2 regions of the Streptomyces sp. NBC_00490 genome follow, and region 2 is predicted to be linked to the other one. Evidence: riboswitches for the same ligand, from Rfam matches in the RefSeq annotation. Region 2 holds a riboswitch; the other holds the start of a gene.
The links. Region 2 has a riboswitch for ZMP and ZTP ahead of OG381_RS41855 (bifunctional 5,10-methylenetetrahydrofolate dehydrogenase/5,10-methenyltetrahydrofolate cyclohydrolase). Riboswitches for the same ligand answer to the same signal wherever they lie in the genome.
Positions count from the first base shown of each region.

Region 1: it holds a riboswitch for ZMP and ZTP, as region 2 does, so the genes downstream of both, OG381_RS28670 (glycine hydroxymethyltransferase) here and OG381_RS41855 (bifunctional 5,10-methylenetetrahydrofolate dehydrogenase/5,10-methenyltetrahydrofolate cyclohydrolase) in region 2, are expected to answer to the same signal.

Region 1 covers NZ_CP107869.1:6,272,387-6,275,789, forward strand. The annotation lists gene OG381_RS28660 (glutathionylspermidine synthase family protein) at 1-684, shown strand, start outside; gene OG381_RS28665 (methyltransferase domain-containing protein) at 729-1,544, shown strand; ZMP/ZTP riboswitch at 1,636-1,725, shown strand; gene OG381_RS28670 (glycine hydroxymethyltransferase) at 1,767-3,218, shown strand.
Region 2 covers NZ_CP107869.1:9,170,761-9,174,163, reverse strand. The annotation lists gene OG381_RS41870 (MarR family winged helix-turn-helix transcriptional regulator) at 1-439, opposite strand, end outside; gene OG381_RS41865 (hypothetical protein) at 498-1,343, shown strand; gene OG381_RS41860 (hypothetical protein) at 1,377-1,526, opposite strand; ZMP/ZTP riboswitch at 1,609-1,693, shown strand; gene OG381_RS41855 (bifunctional 5,10-methylenetetrahydrofolate dehydrogenase/5,10-methenyltetrahydrofolate cyclohydrolase) at 1,715-2,563, shown strand; gene OG381_RS41850 (CU044_5270 family protein) at 2,565-3,403, opposite strand, start outside.

The sequences.
Region 1 (3,403 bases), 2.9 Mb from region 2:
ACGCTGCTCCCGCCCGGCAGCCCCCTGTACTTCGCGTACTCCTCGGCCGACGAACTCGGCGAGGACCTCATGACGGTCGCCTATCTCCAGGAGACCGCCGAGCAGGCCGGCCTGGACACCGCCTGGATCTCCATGGAGGAGATCGGCTGGGACCCCCTGTCCAGCCGCTTCGTCGACAAGCAACTCCGGTTCATCCGCAGCTGCTTCAAGCTCTACCCCTGGGAGTGGCTGACCACCGACCGCTTCGCCGACCACGTCCTCGACACCCTCGACAACGGCGGCGGCACGGGCAGCACCCTGTGGATCGAGCCCGCCTGGAAGATGCTGCTGAGCAACAAGGCGCTCCTGGCGATCCTCTGGGAGCTGTACCCGGGCCACCCCAACCTCCTCCCCGCATACCTGGACGGGCCACGGGAGTTGGCCGATTCCCAGGGGTACGTCGCCAAGCCCCTGCTGGGCCGCGAGGGCGCCGGCGTGACGATCCACGAACCCGGCGCCGTGCCCGTTGAGCGCGAAGAACCCTGCTGCTACCAGGAGTTGTCCCTCCTGCCGGACTTCGACGGCAACCGTGTCGTCCTCGGCGCCTGGGTCGTCGAGAACGAGTCCGCGGGCCTCGGCATCCGCGAGTCGTCCGGACCGGTGACTGACGCATACGCGCGCTTCCTGCCCCACGTGATCCTCTGACGCGACAGAATGATCGACCCGTGACGAACGGAGAGGGGCGATCGGTGAGCGACACGGCCACGGTGGAGAACGGATACGTCTTCGACCCGTCCTGGGAGCGCGAGCACAGCCGGCTCAGCGCGCTGGAGGAGATCTACGACAGCCAGAGCCGGCACCGGCTCACCGAGCTGGGAGTCGCCGAGGGCTGGCGATGTCTGGAGGTGGGCTGCGGCGCCGGCAGCATCGCCCGCTGGCTGGCCCGGCAGGTCGGCGCCGCGGGGCGGGTGCTCGCCGTCGACCTCGACACACGCTTCGCCGCGGCCCACACCTTGTCCAACCTGGAGGTGCGCCGGCACGACATCCTCGCGGACCGGCTCCCCGACGCCCCCTTCGACCTCGTGCACGCACGGGCCGTGGTGGAACACCTCTCCGACCGTGACGAGGCGCTGCGGCGCATGGTCGCCGCGACCCGGCCCGGAGGCTGGGTGGTCGTGGAGGACTTCGACATCGACGGGCCGATGTACCCGGCCGCCGCCCGCTACTACCCGCCTCAGTACATGGAGGTGGCCGAACGCCTCGGACGCGCGCTGCGGGCCGCCTTCGGCGCCGCGGGGGTGGACCCCGGCACCGGCCGACGCCTGCCGCAGGCCCTGACGGACGCCGGGCTGACCGAGGTCGGGGCGGAGGTCTACGCGCCCGTCCTGACCGGCGGCTCCGCGGCCTTCTTCCCTCTCACCCTGCGATCCCTGCGGCCACGGCTCCTGGAGACGGGCGAGGTGAGCGACGCGGACATCGAGGAGGTGATCACCCTGACGAAGCTCCAGGGAAGCACCTACATCCCCAACTTCATGGTCCTCGCCTGGGGCCGCAAGCCGTCCTGACCCGGCCTGCCGCAGGGGCCCGGAGCAGGGTGATTCCTCGCTCGCATGGTGGACGCGGGCCCTCCCGCGTCCGGGCCGGCCGGTAGGGTGGCCGACGGGCCGTGACTGGCGCGCTGGGATGGGACGGACCATCGGGGAGCGGCCCGTGTGTGACCGAGTGCCGTGCGCCTGGGCCGAACCGTGAATCGTGACCGCAACCGCCACGCCATCCGGAGGCCGCACATGTCGGACCAGCAGCCCCTCTCCACCGAGTCCACCGCCTTCCGCGCCGCCCTCGACGTGATCCGTGCCGTCGAGCCGCGCGTCGCCGACGCCATCGGCCAGGAGGTCCACGATCAGCGCGAGATGCTCAAGCTGATCGCCTCCGAGAACTACGCCTCCCCGGCCACCCTCCTCGCGATGGGCAACTGGTTCAGCGACAAGTACGCCGAGGGCACCATCGGCCGCCGCTTCTACGCCGGCTGCCGCAACGTCGACACCGTGGAGTCGCTCGCCGCCGAGCACGCCAGGGAGCTCTTCGGCGCCCGCCACGCCTACGTCCAGCCGCACTCCGGCATCGACGCCAACCTCGTCGCCTTCTGGTCCGTCCTCGCCGACCGCGTCGAGGTCCCCTTCCTGGCGAAGGCGGGCGCCCGCCAGGTCAACGACCTCACCGACGCCGACTGGGCCGAACTCCGTCAGGCCTTCGGCAACCAGCGCATGCTCGGCATGTCCCTGGACGCCGGCGGCCACCTCACCCACGGCTTCCGCCCCAACATCTCCGGCAAGATGTTCGACCAGCGCTCCTACGGCACGGACCCGGCCACCGGGCTGATCGACTACGAGGCGCTGCGGGTGTCCGCCCGTGAGTTCAAGCCGCTCATCATCGTCGCCGGCTACTCCGCCTACCCCCGGCTGGTGAACTTCCGCATCATGCGCGAGATCGCCGACGAGGTCGGGGCGACCCTGATGGTGGACATGGCGCACTTCGCCGGCCTGGTGGCGGGCAAGGTGCTGACCGGCGACTTCGACCCGGTCCCGCACGCCCAGATCGTCACCACCACCACCCACAAGTCGCTGCGCGGCCCGCGCGGCGGCATGGTCCTGTGCGACGACTCCCTCAAGGACCAGGTCGACCGCGGCTGCCCGATGGTCCTCGGCGGCCCGCTCCCGCACGTCATGGCCGCGAAGGCGGTGGCGCTGGCCGAGGCCCGCCAGCCCTCCTTCCAGGACTACGCCCAGCGCATCGTCGACAACTCCCGCGCCCTCGCCGAGGGTCTGATGCGACGCGGCGCCACCCTCGTCACCGGCGGCACCGACAACCACCTCAACCTGATCGACGTCGCCTCCTCCTACGGCCTCACCGGCCGCCAGGCCGAGGCCGCCCTCCTCGACTCCGGCATCGTCACCAATCGCAACGCGATCCCGGCCGACCCCAACGGCGCCTGGTACACCTCCGGCATCCGCATCGGCACCCCCGCCCTCACCACCCGTGGTCTGGGCACCGCCGAGATGGACGAGGTCGCCGGCCTCATCGACCGTGTCCTGACCACCACCGAGCCGGGCACCACCAAGTCGGGCGCCCCCTCCAAGGCGGCCCACATCCTCGACGCCAAGGTCGCGGAGGAGATCTCCCACCGCGCCACCGACCTCGTGGCCGGCTTCCCGCTCTACCCCGAGATCGACCTGGGCTGACCAACGCTCTTTTGAGTTGTCAAAGACCGGCGACTCTCACGGATCGGTCGGATCAGTCAGATCGATCAGCTCGACGAGTTCCTGACGTGGCTCCTCCCGCGGCGGTCCGGCTCCCTGCCGGCCCGCCGCGCGGCGTTTCAGCGGCCCCCGTCGACCCCGGTCGCGACCCCGACGACCGGCCCCAC
Region 2 (3,403 bases):
GCTCTTCTGCGGTCAGTGCTGCGAGCAGCGCGACCTCGTCCGCTTCCTCCGCCGCCGCATGCTGTTCGAAGGCGGCGTATCCGGCGTCGGTGAGCCGGACCAGCACCCTTCGCCGGTCGGCACTCCCGTGCGTGCGGCCGATCAGCCCGGCCTCCTCCAGCGGCGCCAGCCGCGCCGACAGGGCGCCCCGGGTCAGCCCGAGCCGATCGGCGAGCTCCGAGGGGCTCGCGGTGTACGGCGGACCGTGCCGGCGCAGCGCCAGCAGCACCTTGTACTGCCAGTGCCGCAGCCCGTCGGAGTCGAGGGCGTCGCGGCGCGCCTGGGACGCGTGCCGGGCGAGTTTGGCCAGCCGCACATAGATCGCTTCCTTGACCGGGTCCATCCAGGTGAGTTCCTTGGACCACTGCGCGACGTGCCGGTCGACCCAGTCCTGCGTCATCTGCTCCGCGCAGTGGTTTTCTTGTGGATGGTTTTCCATCTCACTACCTTCCCCTGACATGACGAACACCACGAGCACATTCGCCGAACTCGACGAACTCCTCTCCTCCGCAAGGGACTTGTCGCTGGCAGGACGGTGGGACCGGGCGCTGCGCCTGTTGGACGCGACGACGTGCGACGCTCCCGAGGACCGCGCCCGCCTCGCCCTTGCGGCGGCCGAAGTCGCCCTGGAGAGCGACTGGTTCGGCGGTACGCGGCTCACCGCCGCCCGCGTCGAGCAAGCGGAGAAGGAATCCCCGGGCGACGACTGGGACCTGGACTTCGTACGGCTGCGCCACGACTATCTGCGGCTGTTCCGCCCCGACGGCACGTCCCGGCACGGCGCCGAGGGCAAGGACCCGGCGGCACTTCAGGCGATCCGGCGCCGCGGACACGACCTGCGCGAGGCCGCCCCCGACGAGGTGCGGCGGGGCTGGGCCTCGATGTACCTGGGGCTGATCGCCGACAACCTCTTCGGCGAGCGCGGCGCGGCGCCCGCCCACTACGAGGCCGCCCTGCGCGCCGGCGGCTCGGGCGACGACCTGCTGGTCCGCGAGGCGCTGCGGCACCTCGGTGACCACGACCACGACGCCGGCGACCACGAGCGGGCCCTGGAGCGCTGGGAGCGGGCCACCGCGCTGGGCGCACGCGCGGGCATGATCCCCGGGGTGCTCACCCAGCAGATGCTGCTGGCGGTGCTGGCCCGCGACACGGGTGACGAGAGCGGCGCGACCGCACTGGCGAAGGAGATCGCCCGCTGGGCCGAGGCGATCGGCGCCGGCCACCTCCACGCCCAGGCGACCGGCTTCCTCGCCGGAGCCGACCCGACGGCCCCACCGCAGGAGAGCGGGTCCCAACCGTCGTAGGGCGCCGGGGCCCTGGCCCCAGGACCGGCTCGGTCAGCGGTGTCCCGCCGAGGGGTGCAGCGGCTCGGGGTTTGCGACTCCGCAGGTCAGTTGGCCGATGCGGTCGCCTGGGCGCCGGATCGGGGTGCTGACGCCCGCGAGCAGCACGCGCTGCGGCGGGGTGAGCCGGCCGGCCATCCTCATCTCGGCCCTGAGCGGAGCCACACGGCCGTATGGCTGCTACACCACTCGGCGCTCGGCGGGACGCCACCGCTCGGTTAGGCTGGCGGCGGGCCGTGACTGGCGCTGAGGTGGAGCACCACCGGGGAGCGGTCCCGCGGAATCTGATGCCGTGCGCCTGGGCGAACCGACTTCCAGCCCAGGAGTGGATCATGTCTCAGGCCCGGCTCATGGACGGCACGGCGCTCGCGCGGCGGATCGTGGAGAAGACCGGCAAGCGCGCCGCCGACCTCACCGAACGCACCGGCGGCACACCGTGTCTCGCGACCGTACTGGTCGGCGAGGACCCCGCCTCCGTGACGTACGTCCGGATGAAGCAGAACCGCTGCCGCAAGGCCGGTATCGCCTCCCGGCACGTGGAACTGCCCGCGGCGACCACGACCGAAGAACTGGTGGGCACGCTCAAGGGGCTCTCCGCCGATCCCGCCGTACACGGCATCCTGCTCCAGCATCCGATGGGCGAGCACATCGACGAGCGGGCCGCGTTCGAGGCCATCGCGCCCGAGAAGGACGTCGACGGTGTCACCTTCGCCTCGTTCGCGTCGATGAGCTTCGGCCTGCCGGGCTTCGTGTCGTGCACGCCCGGCGGGATCATGCGGCTGCTCGACGAGTACGACGTCGACCCGTCCGGCAAGCGGGCCGTCGTCGTCGGCCGCAGCGCGATCCTCGGCAAGCCGGCCGGGATGCTGCTGCTCGCGCGCGACGCGACGGTGACGTACTGCCACTCGCGGACGGCGGACCTGTCCGCGGCCGTCCGCGAGGCGGACATCGTCGTCGCCGCCGTGGGCCGGGCGCGGCTCATCAAGGGCCAGGACATCAAGCCCGGCGCCGTCGTGCTCGACGCCGGCTACAACGAGGGGAACGTCGGTGACGTCGACTTCGACTCCGCCGTGGAACGCGCCTCGCTGATCACCCCGGTGCCGGGCGGTGTGGGTCCGATGACGATCGCCACGCTGCTGGAGCAGACGGTCGACGCGGCGGCCCGGCAGCTCGGGATCTGAGTCAGCGCATCCAGGCGCTGTAGTCCATGACGTCACCGGCCTTGACGCCGTACTCGGGATCCGCCTTCGTGAAGGTGGTCTCCAGGCCGAGTACGGCGCCGGTGGCCGGATCCATGATCAACATCCGGCGGGTGGCCGACTGCTGGTACACATACGCCTGTCCGCGCCGCCCGAGCCGGTCGGTGACCTGTCCGACGGGCTTGAGCCCCTCGGCGTCCGCCAGCATCTCGGCCACCGTCGCGGACTCACGGGCGCCGAGGTGCCAGGTGTCGAGGAGCACCCGGACGCCGTCGAGCAGCTGCCCGGTGTCCAGAGCGGTGCCGGTGTACGTGGCTTCCTGGAGGTAGGCGCGCAGCCGGGCGACGTCGTGCGGGGGCCGCGACTGCGGCGGGGCGTCGCTCCAACTGGGCGGATAGGTCTGCGTGGTGCGGTCGTGGCCGTCGTCGACGATCACCGTGTGGCTGTCGTCGGCGTTCCACCGCACGATGCGCTCCTCCGGGTAGGTGATCGGAGGCTTGTCCTCGCTCATGCCGAGGCTCCACGACTTCACATGGGTGCCCTTGGTGAGCTCGGGCGAACCGTCGGCCGCTCGCGCCCGTGCCGCCAGGGTCTGAAGGGATACGGGGGTGGAGTCGGCCCGCACCACGAGCGGGCGGGGTGCGGCGACCGCCGGCGCGGTGGTCTGGTCGGTGAACAGCAGGGCCGCGACCAGCGCGCCGACGACGGCCGTGGCCGCCAGGCCCCAGAGCAGCCGGGGGCGGCGGGAGGGCCGTTGCCGCATGAGCCGGTTCAGTCGCCGCTCGGCGTGGTGGTCGAGAGGGCCGTCGCCGAAGTGGGGGC